Regions from separate parts of the Sporosarcina beigongshangi genome, predicted to be linked through region 1. Evidence: a T-box and tRNA genes for the amino acid it is inferred to sense, from the RefSeq annotation. Region 1 holds a T-box; the other holds one or more tRNA genes.
What was found. A T-box is a leader RNA that pairs with one kind of tRNA and senses whether it is charged. The one in region 1 lies ahead of alaS (alanine--tRNA ligase), so its partner is inferred to be a tRNA-Ala.

Region 1 (9,695 bases):
ATGAAAGGTAGGTCGCTGGTTCCGGCAATGGCGTGTGCCAGCGAGGTTTTACCAATCCCGGGCTCACCGTATAATAGCATTGAAGGGACATGCCCATTTTTAATCATCCGATAAAGGGCCGTCTTTTCACCAATAATATCCTTCTGCCCTGCGATTTCGTCAATATTTCTAGGGCGCATACGATACGCCAATGGTTCATTATGCAAATAATCACTCCTCGTACATCCGTTCCACTATTATACACTTAAGATGAAAGGAAGTCATTTCAAGCCAGTAGATAACCATTTATGCTATACTATTTTGAAGTAATCGTAAGAAAAGGACGGGGTTTAATAGATGAAGATTTCGACAAAGGGACGCTACGGATTGACGATTGTTGTAGAACTTGGCCGCAAGTACGGAGAGGGGCCTGTGCCACTACGAAAAATTGCAGAGGAGCAGGAGTTATCTGAGGCCTATTTGGAGCAACTTATTCCGCCACTTCGCAATAGCGGCATCGTGAAAAGTGTTCGTGGAGCATATGGCGGTTATATGCTTGCAAAGCAACCGACCGAAATTACGGCAGGAGATGTGATTCGTATACTCGAAGGCCCAATCCAGGTTGTCGAAGGGCTTGAAGAAACTGATATTCCACAACAAGCGCTTTGGCAGCGTATTGGAGATGCTGTACGCGGTGTGCTCGATACGACAACGATTCAAAACTTAATGGAAGTAGACAAGGCATCGAATCAAGATAGTTATATGTTCTATATTTAAAGGGGTTTTCAATTATTATGACAACAATTTACTTAGACCATGCGGCGACGACGCCAGTCCATCCGGCTGTCAGCGCAACGCAACATAAATTGCTACAAACGATTTTTGGCAATCCTTCGAGTATCCATAGCTATGGTAGGGAAGCACGGAAATGGTTAGATAACGCAAGGAAAACGCTGGCGCAGTCGATTCATGCAGAACCAACGGAAATCATTTTTACATCCGGCGGTACAGAGGCGGATAATACGGCTATTTTCGGTACGGCTTTGGCGATGAAAGACAAAGGGAACCATATTATCACGACGACAATTGAACATCATGCCGTGTTAAATCCATGCAAGCAACTAGAAATACTTGGATACGATGTGACATATTTAGAAGTGGATCGCAATGGACAAATTACTGTAGAGCAAGTGAAAAACGCTTTGACAGATCGAACGATTTTGGTTTCTGTTATGTATGGCAATAACGAGGTAGGAACTATTCAACCAATCCGTGAAATTGGTGAATTGCTAAAAGATCACCAAGCGAAATTTCATACAGATGCTGTCCAAGCATATGGGCTTATTGCATTGGATGTGAATGAACTTGGTGTCGATTTATTATCCGTTTCTGCCCATAAATTGAATGGACCTAAAGGGATTGGTTTCTTGTATCAGCGCAAGGGGGCCGATCCGACACCTCTATTATTCGGTGGAGAACAAGAACGCAAGAGGCGTGCCGGTACAGAAAATATTCCGGCAATCGTTGCATTTGCAGAAGCGGTGTCGATTGCTGGACAGGAAATGAAGCAAAATACCAACAATTATAAAGGATACACAAATATTTTAACGACCTTATTTGATGAACAAAATGTATCTTATAAGGTGAATGTTGCTGCCGATGTAGAAAGGTTGCCACATGTATTTAATATCAGCTTCCCAGGAACAGATATCGAATCGCTACTCGTTAATCTTGATATAGCAGGCATTGCTGTGTCGAGTGGCTCGGCATGTACGGCAGGGTCACTCGATCCATCGCATGTCCTGACAGCAATGTTTGGAGCAGGCTCGCCGGAGCTACGAAATTCAGTACGCTTCAGCTTTGGTCTTGGTTTGGATGAAGAAAGTGTGGAAAAAGCTGCAGAAATTACAGCAGAAATTGTTAAAAGACTTGTGAACAGTTGAATAAAGATAAAAAAGGATGAAAACATATGAGAACAGCAAAAGCACCAGCGGATACACGCGTCGTCGTCGGCATGTCAGGCGGTGTCGACTCATCCGTTGCAGCGTTATTATTAAAAGAGCAAGGTTATGACGTCATCGGCATCTTCATGAAAAATTGGGATGATACGGATGAATTTGGCGTTTGTACAGCAACAGAAGATTATGAAGATGTCATCAGTGTGTGCAATGAAATCGGTATTCCGTATTACGCGGTAAATTTTGAAAAACAATATTGGGACAAAGTATTTACTTATTTCTTAGAAGAATATAAAGCGGGCCGTACACCAAACCCAGATGTCATGTGTAATAAAGAAATTAAATTTAAAGCATTTCTTGAACATGCGATGAGCTTAGGCGCAGATTATTTGGCGACTGGGCACTATGCACAAGTCGTTGAAGTAGAAGGCGGCGTGTCAATGCTACGTGGGAAAGATGAAAATAAAGATCAAACGTATTTCCTCAATCAGCTATCGCAGGAGCAACTGCAAAAAGTCATGTTCCCAATCGGGCATATGGATAAAAGTCTGGTACGTGAAAAAGCAGTTGAAGCAGGGCTTACAACTGCGACGAAAAAGGATTCTACAGGTATTTGTTTTATTGGTGAACGCAATTTCAAGGAATTCCTCGGTCAGTATTTACCAGCGCAGCCTGGCGATATGAAGACAATGGAAGGTGAAGTCGTCGGACGTCATGATGGGTTAATGTATTATACAATCGGTCAGCGTCACGGTTTAGGTATCGGTGGAGCAGGTGACCCGTGGTTTGTCTTCGGTAAAGATTTAGCATCGAATGTGCTGCTGGTCGGCCAAAACTTCCATAATGAAGCATTGTTTTCAGACAGCTTGACGGCGATTGACGTTGGTTTTTCAACAGTGCGCGAGCTACCAACTACATTCAGCTGTACTGCGAAATTCCGTTACCGTCAGCCTGATACGAACGTGACAGTTGAGCTAACTGGCGATGGCACAGCTGTCGTTACATTTGCACAACCAGTCCGTGCGATTACACCAGGACAAGCGGTTGTTTTCTATGATGGGGACGAGTGTCTTGGTGGCGGAACAATTGACACAGTCATTAAAAACGGTAAGCAACTTGAGTATGTTGGATAAGGGGAATTTGAATATGAATTACAACGAAATCGGTATTACTGCACTCCAAGATGGGGCATATGAAAAAGCGGTTGAATCGTTTGTCAAAGCGATTGAGCTAGAGCCTGAAAATGCGGTTGGCTATATTAATTTAGGGAATGTTTTTGCCTCACTTGGTGACGCTGAAAAAGCAGAACCTTTTTTCCAAAAGGCAATTACCTTTGATGCAGAGGCGGGTACGGCTTTTTACGGTCTCGCCAATCTTTATTACAATAAAGAGCGCTACGAGGAAGCGGCTAAATTATACGAAACGGCAGTCCGCCATGGCGTGCAAGAGGCGGATGCTTATTTCATGCTTGGCAAAAGTTTGGAACGTTCAGGCACTGACAAACTAGCATTGCCTTATTTACAACGCGCAGCTGAATTAGCGCCCGATGATCTCGAAATTCGCTTATCGTATGGCATTGTGCTTGCTAATATGGAGCTATTTACAGAGGCGGCAGTCGAATTCCGTTTCATTCTCGAGCAGGATGCAGACAATGCGGATGCTCACTATAATTTAGGCTTTTTATATGCAGTTTCGACAGAACAGAAAACTGATGCACTAATGCATCTGGAAAAGGCGTTTACAATCGATCCTGAGCATGTCCAAGCGCGTTATATTTTCGACATGATTCAACAAGGTGAAAACGGAAAGTAAGGGGTGGCGGTGGTGGAAGGACACAATGAGGCAACAAAAACAAATGAGATATTTTTAATAGGTCGCCCAGTTGTGACCATCTTCCATAACCCTGATAACCTTTTTACGATTGTCAAATTGAAGGTGCGGGAGACGAACAGCGGCTATGAGGACAGGGAAATCATCGTCAAAGGGAGCTTTCCACAGTTAACACCTGACGAGGACTACAAATTTACAGGAAAACTTGTCAATCACCCGACATATGGTGCGCAATTCGATGTTCAGACATTCGCGAAGGAAATGCCAGCGACAGAAACGGGACTCATTCATTATTTGTCGGGGGATTTATTTCCAGGTATCGGAATGAAAACAGCTCAAACGATTGTCAAAAAACTTGGCAAGGATGCCATTAAGAAAATTTTAGATGACCCATCTGTCCTCGATGTTGTTCCAAGATTATCTGACGACAAGAAAGAAACGCTAGTCTCAGTCCTTGCGCAAAATATGGGTCTCGAACGGACGATTATCCAGTTAAATGAATGGGGATTCGGTCCGCAAATTGCGATGCGTATCTATCAAACGTATCGTGAGGAGGCAATTACGCAGCTTTCAGAAAATCCATATCGACTCATTGAAGAAGTAGAAGGGGTCGGTTTTCAACGTGCTGATGAACTAGGAAAAAACCTTGGTATAACGGGTGACAACCCTGCGAGAATAAAGGCTGCTATTCTTCATGCGATGAATCAAGCAGTACAATCAGCTGGACATGTTTTTCTTGGGGCGGAAGCTATTTTACCAGATGTTAAGCGTCTTCTTGAAATGAGTCAGCCTATCGATATTCCGTTTGCTTCAATTTCCCAGTCGATAATTGAACTAGTTGAAGAAGGTAAGCTAGCAGCTGAAGGTCGCAGATTATACATTCCGTCCCTTTATTTTTCTGAAATCGGTATTGCGGCAAAAATAGAGCGCATTATGCAGAATGATACGACCGATCAGTTTCCTGTGTCAGAAATAAGAAAAGCTGTTGGAGAAGTGGAAGAACGGCTCGGTGTGAACTATGCAGAAACCCAGGTGGCAGCGATTGAGACGGCACTTCATTCCCCCGCAATGATCTTAACGGGAGGACCGGGAACTGGGAAAACGACCGTTATTCGGGGGCTCGTAGAAGTGTACGCCGAGCTACATGGCTTGTCGCTGGATCCAAAGGAATACGCTAAAAAACAAGAACCGTTTCCGATTGTGTTAGCAGCACCAACAGGACGGGCGGCAAAGCGGATGTCTGAGTCGACGGGTTTACCAGCGATGACAATTCACCGTTTGCTTGGCTTTAATGGGCTTGAAAAGGAAGAAGAGACAGACCGGGAAGTTAAGGGGCGTCTCATTATCATTGATGAAATGTCAATGGTGGACACCTGGCTAGCCCATCAACTGCTAAAAGCGCTTGCCGATGATGTTCAATTGTTATTTGTAGGTGATCAGGACCAGTTACCACCGGTCGGACCAGGGCAAGTGCTAAGAGATATGCTGGAGTCGAATAAAGTGCCGGTCGTTGAACTAACTGAAATTTATCGCCAAAGTGCGGGTTCAACAATTATTGAAATGGCACATATGATTAAACGCTCCGAATGGTCGGCTGATATAACGCAAAAGACATCCGATCGATCGTTCATTAAAGCAGGTGCAGATCGGATTCTTGAAGTCGTCGAACAAGTGGTGAAAAATGCCATTGCCAAAGGTCATCATATTAAAGACATACAAGTTCTTGCGCCGATGTATAAAGGACCAGCTGGTATTGATGGGTTGAACAAAATGATTCAAGAAATGGTCAATCCACCGGGACCTGAGCGCAAGGAAGTCGTTTTTGGCGAAGCCATTTACCGCATCGGTGATAAAGTGCTTCAACTTGTCAATCAACCTGAAAGTAACGTTTTCAACGGTGATATGGGGGAGGTCATCTCCATCATCAAAGCGAAAGAGACGATTGATAAGAAAGAATTACTTGTAGTGTCGTATGATGGTATTGAAGTGACTTACGAACGCAATGATTTAAATCAAATTACACTGGCATATTGCTGTTCCATTCATAAATCGCAAGGCAGCGAATTTCCAATCGTCATCATGCCTGTTGTTCGTAGCCAACGGAAGATGTTACGTCGTAATTTACTATACACAGGTATTACACGTGCGAAAAACTTCCTCATCCTATGCGGAGAGCCAGAAGAATTTAAAGCTGGAATTCATCGGACGGATGAATTAGAAAGACAGACAACGTTAAAAGAGCGTTTGAATGGCGATGTTGTCGTATCAGAAAGTGAAGTCGTATCTGAACAACAGCCCGAATCACAGGTAGAGGCAGATGCCAAGCAACGGACAGTCTATGAGCTGACGATGGCGACGTTCATCACAATCGATCCGATGATTGGGATGCAAGGTGTTACACCTTACGACTATCTTGAAACTTCTGATTGACATTCATCATAAAATTTTCTATAATCAAGCCAATCATCATACGAAATACGTCGACGGAGAAAGTACATATGTTTACTCGTCCAGCAAGAAGCCCCTTGGCTGAAAGGGCTTTCGAAACAGCATGTCGAAAAGCTACTCCTGAGTGCAGCTCATCCCTGCCGTCCGCCGCGTTAAGGCAACCAGAGATGCCGAATGCAATTCATTCGGTAATTAGGGTGGTACCGCGAGACTAACATCTTCGTCCCTTGTTTTAGGGGCGGGGATTTTTTTATGTTTACGCGCCCGCAGGATGCGGGTGTGCGGCTATTGCGACAGGAAGTCGCGCACTTAAGCCGCCTTCCATGCATCTTTTCAAATCATAAGGAGGAATCATCATGAAAAATCTAACAACATCACAAATTCGTACACTGTTCCTAGAATACTTCAAAGAACAAGGTCACAGCATCGAACCATCAGCGCCCCTCGTCCCGATTGACGACGCATCACTGCTATGGATTAACAGTGGTGTCGCAACACTGAAAAAGTATTTTGATGGACGTGTTGTGCCAGCAAATCCACGTATCGTCAATGCGCAAAAATCAATCCGTACAAACGATATTGAAAATGTCGGTAAAACGGCGCGTCACCATACGTTCTTTGAAATGCTTGGCAACTTTTCTATTGGTGATTATTTCAAAGAACAAGCCATTCTTCACGCATGGGAATTTCTCACTGATGACAAGTGGATTGGCTTTGATCCGGAATTACTATCGATTACGATTCACCCGGAGGACGAAGAGGCATACGCGATATGGCGCGATAAAGTTGGAATTTCAGAGCATCGAATTATTCGTTTAGAAGGGAACTTCTGGGATATTGGAGAGGGGCCAAGTGGTCCAAACTCTGAAATTTTCTATGACCGAGGGCCAACATACGGTGATGATTTTTCTGACCCTGAATTGTATCCGGGCGGGGAAAACGAACGTTATCTCGAAATTTGGAACTTAGTGTTCTCTGAATTCAACCATAATCCAGACAACACATACACACCACTACCGAAAAAGAATATTGATACGGGCATGGGACTCGAGCGTATGGCATCCGTTATCCAAAACGTTCCAACAAATTTCGACATTGATATTTTCCAGCCGATTATTCGGGCGACGGAACAAGTTTCTGGCGGAAAATATGGCGACAACGAGGAACAAGATACAGCGTTCAAAGTGATTGCTGACCATATTCGCACAGTTGCTTTTGCTATCGGAGACGGAGCATTGCCATCCAATGAAGGTCGTGGTTATGTCCTAAGAAGATTACTGCGCAGAGCCGTTCGTTTTGCTAAACAACTAGGCATTCACAAGCCATTCATGTATGACCTTGTCCCAGTTGTTGGTGAAGTGATGAAAGACTTCTATCCAGAAGTAGATGAAAAGCAGGTCTTCATCATGAAAGTCATTAAAAATGAGGAAGAGCGTTTCCATGAAACATTGAATGAAGGATTAGCAATTTTGACTGGAGTTATCGACAAGGCGAAATCGTCCGGTACTGCTGTTATTGCAGGGGCAGATGCTTTCCGTCTCTATGACACATATGGCTTCCCGTTTGAATTAACAGAGGAGTTCGCTGAAGAAGCAAACGTTACAGTGGATCGTATTGGCTTCGATGCGGAAATGGACAACCAGCGCAAACGTGCGCGTGCAGCCCGTCAAGATGTCGATTCCATGCATGTTCAGTCAGGTGTACTTGGAGAAATTCATCAGACAAGTGAATTTATCGGCTATGACACGCTTGAGTGCCAAGCGACAGTCGTTTCATTGCTACAAAATGGTGCTTTAGTAGATCGTGCATCTGAAGGCGATGAGATCCAGTTTATCTTAGATTGTACGCCGTTCTATGCAGAAAGCGGTGGACAAGTAGCGGACAAAGGAACAATTAGTGGCGATACATTCGTTGCAGACGTCAAGGATGTTCAAAAAGCACCAAACGGTCAGAACCTGCACACGGCAACGATTCGTTCGGGTGAATTGTTAACAGGGGCAACTGTTCACGCCGAAGTCGATCAAGAAGCAAGAAAATTGACGATACGCAATCACACGGCGACGCATTTGCTTCATAAAGCTTTGAAAGAAGTGTTAGGTGAGCATGTCAATCAGGCAGGTTCTTATGTTGGTCCAGATCGACTGCGTTTTGACTTTTCACATTTTGGTCAAGTGACGAAAGAAGAATTGGAGACAATTGAACAGATTGTCAACGAGAAAATCTGGCAGGATATTACGGTGAATATTGCACAAAAACCAATTGCAGAAGCGAAAGAAATGGGTGCAATGGCACTCTTCGGAGAAAAATACGGAGACGTCGTTCGGGTAGTGTCGGTAGGCGATTATTCGCTTGAGCTATGTGGGGGCTGTCATGTTGCATCTACGTCAGTAATCGGTTTGTTCAAATTAGTGTCCGAGGGCGGAATCGGAGCGGGCACACGCCGTATTGAAGCGTTGACAGGGCAGCAGGCGTATCGTTCATTTAAAGAAGAGGAAGCGGTACTTGTCAGTGCAGCAAGTCTGGTGAAATCAAATCCTAAAGACCTGGTGACAAAAATTGGTGCAGTACTTGCAGATATGAAAGAGCTACAGCGTGACAATGAGTCACTTTCCGCGAAGCTAGGGAACAGTCAACTTTCAGACGTATTAGCAGCAGCGCAGCAAATTGGTGATGTCTCGGTTATCTCTGCACGTGTCGATGTGAAAGATAATAATGGGTTGCGTCAAATGATGGATGAGATGAAACAAAAGCAATCGAAAGCAGTCATCGTCCTCGGTGCCGCAGTTGATGGGAAAGTAATGCTGGTGGCAGGAGTGACGGATGATTTGAAGGCAGGGAACTATCATGCGGGTCAAATCGTCAATCATGTTGCAACGCAATGTGATGGTAAGGGTGGCGGTCGTCCAGATATGGCGATGGCTGGAGCGAAAGACGCATCAAAACTTGATGAAGCGCTCCAATCCGTGTATGATTATGTCAAATCGGTTTAAGTCCTCAGTGTCGTTGATGAGGAGAAGCAAATCGGGTATAATGAAAACTTGAATACTATCCGATTCGTAAACGGATGATCTGAAAGCGGGGTGTCGATCATGGATTCATACGATAAGACGATGAAATTCAGCTTTCCCGAAGAGTCGATGGAGCAGGAAGTAAAGCAGGTCATGCTCCATGTGCACAAGGCACTAGATGATAAGGGATATAATCCAATCAACCAGATTGTTGGCTATCTTCTATCGGGCGATCCAGCGTATATACCACGTCATGAGGAAGCACGTAATTTAATTCGGAAATTGGAACGAGACGAGATTTTAGAAGAACTTGTTAAGTTTTATATCCGTGAAAACGGAGGAAAACCGGATTGAGGACAATGGGATTGGATGTAGGGACCAAAACGGTCGGCGTTGCGATCAGTGATGCTCTTGGGTGGACAGCCCAGGGCATTGAAACGATAAAGATCGATGAAAGTGCCGGCCAGTTTGG
Region 2 (9,695 bases), on a different contig from region 1:
AAAGGCATACATAGATGTTTTTCTTCAAAAAAAGTACCCGATTAGACTAGGTACTCACTTAGAACGGATGATATGGAAACAGTTCTTCCCTGACTTTTTCGCTTCATACATTGCATCATCTGCATCTTTCAAAACGGAGGTCACTGTTGCTTTTGTAGATGCGACGAGCACAATTCCAATACTAGTCGTCACATCCAGCATGGCGTGCTTCACCGGCCATGATGCTTTCATGGCAGATTGAATGACCATTGCGGTTTCCTTCGCAAGTACTTCCGTCTCAACATGCGGCAATAATACAACAAACTCATCGCCACCAAGCCGTGCTACTAGCGCATCTGGACTGGTGCTGTCGGATAATCTTCTGCCAAACTCCTGAATAACAGAATCACCAACATCATGACCAAATTGATCGTTAATGTTTTTAAAATAGTCAATATCGAGTAAGTATACTGCAAACCCGTTCCCTTCTTCCCGAAATTGATTCAATTCAACTGATAATTGATCGGTAAGCAGGCGACGATTGGGCAAGTCTGTCAAAAAATCATGATTGGCAAAGTACTCTAGCTTGTCCTCGTTCTTTTTTTGCATCGTTACATCACGAATAATTATTACCATATGCTTAAAGTTGTTCCATTTATCGTAAACGGGGCTCGCCTTCAGCTCTGACCAAAGCCATCCGTCGACATTATGTTTGATCCTTACACGCAAGCTGTAGGTTTTGGCATTTCGCTGCGCTTTTGTAAATTTTTTCGTTAATCTAGCCACATCATCAGGGTGCACAGGCCATAGTGGTGGTTCTCCAATATATGCAGAAGATTCAAATCCAAAAACCTCTCGACTTGAAGGAGAGACGTAAGTATACTCATATTGATCATTGATTAATACAATGACATCCTGTGCATTTTCTGCAATAATCCGAAATTGTTTTTCGCTTTGAACGAGCTCACTCCAAGAGTTCTCACTTTCTATTTGCGCAATTTTTTCGCTCGTAATATTTTGTACAACGCCCATAATGTAGGTGAGTTTACCTGCTTCGTCAAATAAAGGCGTCAAGCGAGTATGGGAATATTGCCGTACCCCGGATGACGATAAATAGGAATCTTCATAGGATACTACTTTTTTAGTTTGTAGTACTTTGCCATATTGATAGTCCAAGCATGTACTAAGCTCTGCATCATGTACTTCGCCAAAGGTTTTACCAATTGCTGTTTGATCTACATTGGCGTGACTAAGCGCCAGGTGATTGAAATAAGCATAGGTAAACGTTGAATTCTTTTCAACCTTCGCGATAAATACCATATCCGCGAGTACTTCCATTAAAGTAGTATCAAAAGGTAATATCTTATCACCGAGCATCCCTATTCTCCTTTCTTAACGAGCAGTTATGAGTTTTTCGAAAATTTCACATCAATTAAATATACCATTAATGAGTGAAATTTCAACCTGAATCATGCAATTTCAGACTTGAACATTAGTCTGAAAACCGAACAAGATTCACTTCTGCTTTCCAATCAAAAAAAAGCATCCTAATGGACACTTTTAATTATTTCATATGGAGCATAGGGGGCTCGAACCCCTGACCTCTTCACTGCCAGCGAAGCACTCTCCCAGCTGAGCTAATGCCCCCGAAATTTGATACAATAAGAATTATAGCAATAAGGTTCATAAAAGACAATAGGCAGGAGGGGCATCTTCATGCAGCATGCAGAAAGAGAAATCATCGAACCCGTCGCGCTTTGTGACGGCAAAGGGCTATTGAATCCGGAAGCAATCGGATTCGCACGACAGCCTGTCATCCAGAGCAATTTGACGGGCCACTTCATGCGAAAGAAAAAATGGAATTATTGGTGTGTATACGGAGAGGATCTATTATTTTCTGCAACAATTAGCCATATCGATTATGCCGCCGTCTGTTTTGTCTATATTTTGGATTATGAGACACAACGATTTTTTGAAAAGCAAATTACCATTCCAATCGGGCGTAGTGTCAAAATGCCAGAGGATGTTCTCGGTAGCGTTAAATTTGGCAATGATAGCTTGACTGTCCAAATCGTCAATATTCAAGGTGAAACACATCTTTCCGTCACCATCCAGGATTTTGATAATGAAGTACTCCATGCCGATCTACATATCACTCATCCACCGGGTGATGAATCATTGAATGTTGTCATACCTAAAAGCCGTGATATTTTTCAATTCACTGCGAAACATCATTCATTGCCAACTTCAGGCTTTGTTAAGATTGGCGATAAACGATATGATTTCAACCCTGAGTACAGTTTCGCTGTACTCGATTACGGGCGAGGCGTTTGGCCGCGTAAGGCAGAATGGAATTGGGCAATGGCATCACAACGCCTCGGCAATCGTCGAATTGGACTGAATTTCGGTGGAAAGTGGACGGATGGCACCGGAATGACAGAGAATGCGGTTTTTATAGATGGACGGATGACTAAAATTCATGAGGATGTTCTTTTTAGCTATGATCCAAATAATTTTATGAAGCCTTGGAAAATCCAAACAAAGTTTTCCAATACAGTCAACATCACTTTTTCACCCTTTTTTGAGCGTATAGCTACGACCAATGTCAAAGTTGTACAGACTACAGTTCACCAGCTCGTCGGCTACTTCAACGGCACTGTTCAACTCACGGATGGCTCCACACTACACATTCGTAATATGCTTGGTTGCTCGGAAGAACATATCGCAAAATGGTAATCCACGAACGGATTTTGCTCTTATCTAAATTAAACGAAAAAATCCTGCCTACAATGCTAGTCGCTTGAGAATGCCTCCACTAGCGATGAGGCAGAGATTATAAATCGGAAATATATATTATCTTTTAATGCCGGCCAAAGAGCCGGCTTTTTTCATCGGTCAAAACATTCTTTGGTTTAATTCACCCTTATTTTAGGTAACCTAAGAGTAAGAAATATATTTGGAGGGTTTGATAGAGATGCATAAACTTACAGTACTCGGCGCCACAATATTATTAGGCGCTCTAATACTCGGCGGATGCGGTAACTTCGGAAAAAATGCCGATAAACCAAATAGGGAAGATGCAACAATTATTCATGAGGATGAGAAAGCTGGAGGTTCCCTTGAAACTGGGGACGGCTACGGATTTACATCCTTTGATCTTGATATCGAGGTCGACGGCAAAGATGCAATTGAAACCGAATATAAGATAGATAAAAAGTTAGATGTAAATTATGAAAATAAGCTAACCAACACCAAACTGACAGACAGCAAGGCTATGAATGAAATCGATAAGCTTTTTATGCATATTCTTATCACCAAGGATACACCACCACAAGAAGTAATCGATAAAATTTTAAAATGGTATCAGCTGGACAGCTACTCAAAGTTCGATTTAGAAGTCGACTTTGATGATGGCACTAGGCTCGATATTGAAGAGATACAATAGCCAGTCAGGTCAAGGTCATAATCGTGGGTTCAAGTTGAAAAGGCTACAAGGATATTATATCCTGGTAGCCTTTTCAACTTATACTTTCGATTCCGCCAACATGTTAAAGTAAACGCCTTGTCGTTCGATCAATTGCTGTTGGCTACCAGACTCAATCAATTTCCCCTGCTCCATGACATAGACGGTATCGGCTTTTCGTACCGTATTCAATCTATGCGCGATAACAAAACTCGTCCTACCTTCCATCAGACGATCTAGCGCCTCTTGAATTTCCAGTTCAGTCACCGTATCGATGCTGCTCGTGGCTTCATCCAACAAAAGGAGAACAGGGTCTGCGACGAGTGCCCTTGCAATGGACAACAATTGCTTCTGCCCCTGTGAAATTTCGCCGCCATCCGCGGTCAACAGCGTATCATAGCCATTTTCCAGCCGATTAATGAAGCTATGCGCATTGGCCTGTTTGGCTGCCGCCATAACTTCCTCATCTGTCGCATCGAGCTTGCCATAGCGAATGTTTTCAAGAACGGTCGCTTCAAATAGAAACGGATCTTGTAACACAAATGCCGTCTGACTACGCAATGTTTTTCGTGGGAGCTCACTAATTGGGATACCATCAATATAGATTTCACCTGTATCAGCCTCATAGAACCTAGCGAGCAATTGCATAATCGTCGTTTTCCCTGCACCCGTTGCCCCTACAAAAGCTACTGTCTCTCCTGCTTGTACGTGGAACGAAACCTCGTCCACTGTATAGCCATCAGTCTCTACTGCATAACCAAATGACACATTGCGAAATTCAACTTCCCCGCGCAGAATTGTCTCTGTATGTGCTGTCGCTTCATCCTCTTCAACTGGCTCATCCATAATCTTAAATACTCTTTCCGCTCCGGCAATCGCGGACAGCACCGTGTTAAATTGGTTCGCTAGGTCATTGAGCGGACGTGTAAACTGGCGTGCAAACTCCGAGAAAACAACAATTGTCCCAATCGTCACAACTCCATCGCCTCTCAGTGCCAGCAATCCACCCACACCTGCAACAACTGCAAAAGCAGCATTATTCAACATATTCATCACCTTGGGAATAAAGCCAGAATACGTCAACGCCCAGAACCCGGTCTGACGAAGTCGATTGCTTTTCTCCGCAAACTCTTCCATGACACGCTGTTCCTGCGAGAAGGCTTTAACAATACGCTGGCCGGAAATCGTTTCTTCAATCATGCCGTTCAATTCACCGACCGCCTGCTGCTGTTCTTTAAACAATAAACCCGTACGACGCGTAATCCAGCGCATGGCCACAAACATAATAGGGACAATAATCATCGTCAGTAGCGTCAGCAATGGACTTAAATACAACATAACTGCCAACGTCCCCGTTAGCGTTAAAACACTTGAAAACACTTGGATGAAAGAAGAGTTCAGTGTTTGACTGACGTTTTCAATATCATTCGTCACTCGACTCATCAATTCTCCGTGTTGTCGTTTATCAAAAAATGTAACTGGCAATTTTTGAAGATGGGCAAACAAACTTGTGCGTAATCGAAAAATAGTTTGCTGTGCAATCCCTACCATCCAGAAACTTTGGAAATAAGTCGCAAATGATAGGCCAATATAAATAGCAATAAGCAGACCAATTTGAGTAGCAAGACCATCAAATTGCATGCGAATGATGTAATCATCGATGATTTTCCCAATCATCAGCGGACCCAATAGCGTCAATACAGAGCTAACGAAAACAAGGGCCAGTACTGTAACAAGCAAGCCACGCTGTTCATCGACAAGCCGCCAAATTCGGTAGAGTACTGATTTCCAATTGCTTGCACGCTCCCCCTTTTTCTTTTTGGGGTCTTTTAAATCAGCTTTTGTAATGATTGGTTCATAGCCAAAGGGTTTACGAATTATGCGTAGCATCGGATTTCACCTCCCCTTCCGATTGGGATTGTGCTATTTGTTGATAGAGCATAGATTGTTCCATCAAGTCGTCATGTGTACCATAGCCGACAACCTTTCCTTCATCGAGGAGAAGGATTTTGTCTGCACCTTGTGCTGTGCGTATTTTCTGTGTCACGACGAGCATTGTTGCATCTTCCCCCTCAAGGGCATCCCATAACGCTGTTTCTGTTTTAACGTCCAGCGCACTTGTACTGTCATCTAATATAAGAATGGACGGTTTGCGGACAAGCGCCCGCGCAATAGATAGCCGTTGCTTTTGCCCGCCTGATAAGTTCACACCTTTTTGTCCGACTCGCGTACTGTACTTTTGCGGGAAGAGATCAATGGATTCATGGATTTGTGCCTTTTTTGCTGCCAGTTCCAGTTCATCCACATGCGCTTCGGTATCGCCCCACGACAGGTTTTCCAAAATGGATCCTGTGAATAAAATCGACTGCTGCGGCACAAGTCCAATCGTATCGCGCAAGTCTTTTAATGCCCAATCCTTTACTTCAATCCCACTGACAAAAATCTTTCCACTTGTTACTTCAAATATGCGCGGAATTAAGTGCAGTAAGGTCGATTTCCCCGAACCAGTTGCGCCCATTATGGCGAGTTTCTCTCCAACAGACACATGAAATGATACGCCATCAAGTATCGGTTCAGGCTTCCCAGGATAATTAAACGACACATTGTCAAATCGTAGGTCGCCTTCCAACTGCCTCAATCCTGAACTTTCCGTCGTGTGAATTTCCAGGTCTTCATTCGCAAGGAGGACTTCTTCCATCCGCTCTGCTGAAGCCTTGGCACGCGAAAAGGCAATAATAATGAATGCAAACATCGAGAACGCCCCTGTCATCCGCATTGCGTAGTTAACAATCGCCACAAGTTCCCCTACTTGCGCTCCATCATTACTTACTTCCACAGCACCAAACCATAGTACAGCCATTAGACTGCCGTTCATGACAAGTAACAAAACAGGTAAGATGAGCTCCATCATGCGCATTGCCTTGACCGTGTCTTTCCTAAGTAAATCAGATACTTTTGAAAAACGACTGGCCTCATACATCCCACGTAAATAGGCTTTAATCAACCTAACCGCCTGTAAATTCTCCTGAATAACGCGGTTGACTCGATCTAAGCGTTTCTGTACTCCTGCAAAATAGCCGACCCCTTTTTTCGACATGAAATACAGAAATACGAGTAGAAACGGTGCTCCAATGACTAATAAGAAGGCCAGTTTGACATTGACGAAAAAGGCCATGATTAAACTTCCCACTACAAGTAACGGTGCGCGCAGCATAATGCGTAATCCCATGAACAAAACGTTTTGTGTCATCGTTACATCACTTGTGAGGCGAGTAATGAGACCAGCCGTTGGAAAGCGTAAGAATGTCGCCATCGAAAAGGCTTGGACTTGACGAAAAAGTGCCTGACGTAAATCATACCCAAAGCCTTGCGCCACATGTGCGGCGAAGTAGGAATTGATAACTCCGGAAAATAAAGCTACGAAGGCGAGTGCCATCATGGCGCTTCCCCATGTCCAAATGACTGTCTCATCGCCAGCGAGAATCCCATCGTCAATAATTTTTTTAATGAGTAGTGGCTGAATGAGCTCAACAGCTAGCTCAAATAACATCAGAATTAGCGCAATGACAATCGACCATTTATATGGCTTCGCATAAAAAAAAACTGTTCTCATTTTTTGACCCCCAGAAAACTCTTTCGTTTTACGAATTATTTGACCAACAGAAGGAAGGATTAAACTACATCCTTCCTCCTGTTGGTTAAAGCCTCCGGCGGATGTCACAGATTTTGAAAGGAGTTAAGGCAACCTAAGTTCGCCGCGTCCTGCGGCAACGGTTGCATGACCTACATCCTGTAGGCCTCAAGCTTAATTCAAAATCTGGACGCAAACACGCCGAGCCGTGTTTGATTTAGTAGACCCTATTATCCCATAGCTGTCGGGTTGTGTATAGCCAATAAAACTGAATTGAGGGATATTTTCGACATGTAATACAGTGGATCCCATTGAAGCCGCTTCGGCGCTGGGGGAGGAAGGGTTGAACTGCATCCTTCCCTGTTGCCTCCCACCACAAGCCAGACAGCTTCGCCGTCAGTCTTATAGCTTCGGCTACCCCCGTTAAGGCGCCTTCGCTTAGTTTGTATATCAGGTTTCAAGTTTCCTACCAGTTGCATTTTATTTCGAAATGACATATAGTACATTACAACAGTAATGTACTAACTTTTAGGAGGTGACTCGAATGCTCGACGTAGATGGCTCGAAGCCGATTTACGTACAAATTGCGGAGTGGATCGAGAAGGCTATTATTGACGAAACGCTGCCTGCAGATGAAAAAGTCTATTCACAATACCAGCTTGCCGAGCTTTTCAACATTAATCCGGCAACGGCAGGAAAGGGGCTGACGCTATTGCTGGAAGCAGAAATCATCTATAAGCGGCGTGGTCTCGGTACGTTTGTGGCGCCAAATGCACGCGACAAACTCCTTGTAAAACGGAAAGAAGAGACGCTACGGCGGCTCATTCAAGAGTTGCTCACTGAAGCGACACTTCTCGGCGTCGATGAACAACACCTACTCGCAATGATTGCAGCAGAACGCGCGCAAAAAAGGGGGAATGAATCATGACTGTCATTAAATGTAACGGTGTGACAAAAACGTACGGGGCTCATCAAGTGCTAAGTAATATTAACTTTTCCATCGAGGAAGGTGTGCTAACCGGCATTATCGGTAGAAACGGGGTCGGTAAAACGACACTAATGAAAATGATTGTCGGCTTTCTAAGAGAATCTTCAGGGTCCATTCAAGTTTTCGGTGAACAGCCTTTTAATAATTTAAAAGTATCAGCCAACACGATTTTCATTGACGATGCCATGCACTTCCCAGACTCGATGACCTTGCAAGATATTTTGACAGAATGTCAACGCTTCTATCCAAATTGGGATGGGGAACTTGCTAGTCGTCTCATTAGTTATTTTGTCTTTCATTTAGGAGGCAAACACCGCCTTTTATCAAAAGGGAAAAAAAGCACGTTCAATGCCATCATTGGACTTGCGGCACATTGCGCACTCACTATTTTTGACGAGCCGACGACTGGCATGGATGCTGCGGTACGCAAAGACTTTTACCGTGCGCTGCTAAAAGATTATTCGGCTCACCCACGGACGATTTTAGTGTCGAGTCACCATATAGAAGAAATCGAGGATTTACTGGAGGATATTCTACTTGTCCATGAGGGAAAAGTTCAATTCCATGGTCCTATCACTGACCTTCAGGAAATGTTTGTCACATTACAAGGAACAGCTGAGCTACTGGCGATCCATACACAAGATAAAAACATCATCAGCCAACATACACTTGGCCCTTATTCTGAATGGCTCGTTGAAAACACATTTACTGACGATCAAATCAAGCACCTACAAGCATCCGGTATTAGTCTATCACCCGTTTCGGCGAATGATGCATATATCGCTTTAACGACCAAAGCGCAAGGAGGCATTGATCATGTATTTAACTGAGCCAAAATTCTTGGATATCGTTCGGCAGCAGTTTCGGTTTAAGATGAATGCCAATGCGTCAGCGTTCACAAAACTAATTTTTTTACAACTTGCCTGTCTCTTTATAAGCAATTATCGTCAGGCTGCACCTGGATATAATTCAATTGAAGTTTCTGAGCAACTTTTCTCAAATACAGCCATTGTCGTCGCTACCTGGTTATGGGCTTTCTTTGTAGGACTCCTACTAACTATTGCCTCGCAGCGCAATGAATCCTTTACATTCGTGACGAATCGTTTTAGTTATCACGGATCCAATTTCTTATTCATGCTCTGTGCTTCCATCATCGGTGGACTAACAGCTGTTTTGATGGGATCTGTTTTGAAATTATATAACCTTCTACAATTTGAAAACATCATTATTAGTTCCAAAGGACTTTTCGCAGCTCCAGCTGACTTCTTCATACAACTGATGACAGCCATCGCCTATACGATGCTGTTCTTTATGGTGAGCTATGCTATCGGTATGTTTATCCAACGGAATAAAGCTTTCCTTTTACTTTTCATCGTAGGATGGATCACCCTATCTATTATAGGTGGTTTCTCTATTATTCAACCTATTTTTGATTTTTTTTGGAATGAACATTCCATCACTATCTTTTTATTGAAAGTAAGTGGTACTATCCTTGGGTTGTTTGCTATCGCCACCGCTATTACCAATCGCTTGGAGGTAAAAAAATGATTTCTTTATTACTCATGGTCCTTATCGCCATCGCGTTTTACGTCCTCTTTCAGAAATATAAACCGACTAGCTTTAATAGCAGAAGA

Region 2: it has a tRNA-Ala gene. The T-box ahead of alaS (alanine--tRNA ligase) is inferred to sense a tRNA for this amino acid. The anticodon was not compared.

The regions. Positions count from the first base shown of each region.
Region 1 covers NZ_JAWLIR010000002.1:119,655-129,349, reverse strand. Annotated here, with positions in the region: gene R2B77_RS01195 (replication-associated recombination protein A) at 1-206, opposite strand, end outside; gene cymR (cysteine metabolism transcriptional regulator CymR) at 337-756, shown strand; gene R2B77_RS01185 (cysteine desulfurase family protein) at 774-1,922, shown strand; gene mnmA (tRNA 2-thiouridine(34) synthase MnmA) at 1,949-3,070, shown strand; gene R2B77_RS01175 (tetratricopeptide repeat protein) at 3,084-3,749, shown strand; gene recD2 (SF1B family DNA helicase RecD2) at 3,762-6,197, shown strand; T-box leader at 6,239-6,446, shown strand; gene alaS (alanine--tRNA ligase) at 6,572-9,205, shown strand; gene R2B77_RS01160 (IreB family regulatory phosphoprotein) at 9,305-9,577, shown strand; gene ruvX (Holliday junction resolvase RuvX) at 9,574-9,695, shown strand, end outside.
Region 2 covers NZ_JAWLIR010000006.1:262,647-272,341, reverse strand. Annotated here, with positions in the region: gene R2B77_RS05750 (diguanylate cyclase domain-containing protein) at 55-1,356, opposite strand; tRNA gene R2B77_RS05745 (tRNA-Ala) at 1,554-1,626, opposite strand; gene R2B77_RS05740 (DUF2804 domain-containing protein) at 1,696-2,715, shown strand; gene R2B77_RS05735 (YusW family protein) at 2,954-3,424, shown strand; gene R2B77_RS05730 (ABC transporter ATP-binding protein) at 3,503-5,332, opposite strand; gene R2B77_RS05725 (ABC transporter ATP-binding protein) at 5,313-7,055, opposite strand; gene R2B77_RS05720 (GntR family transcriptional regulator) at 7,618-8,001, shown strand; gene R2B77_RS05715 (ABC transporter ATP-binding protein) at 7,998-8,891, shown strand; gene R2B77_RS05710 (hypothetical protein) at 8,878-9,609, shown strand; gene R2B77_RS05705 (hypothetical protein) at 9,606-9,695, shown strand, end outside.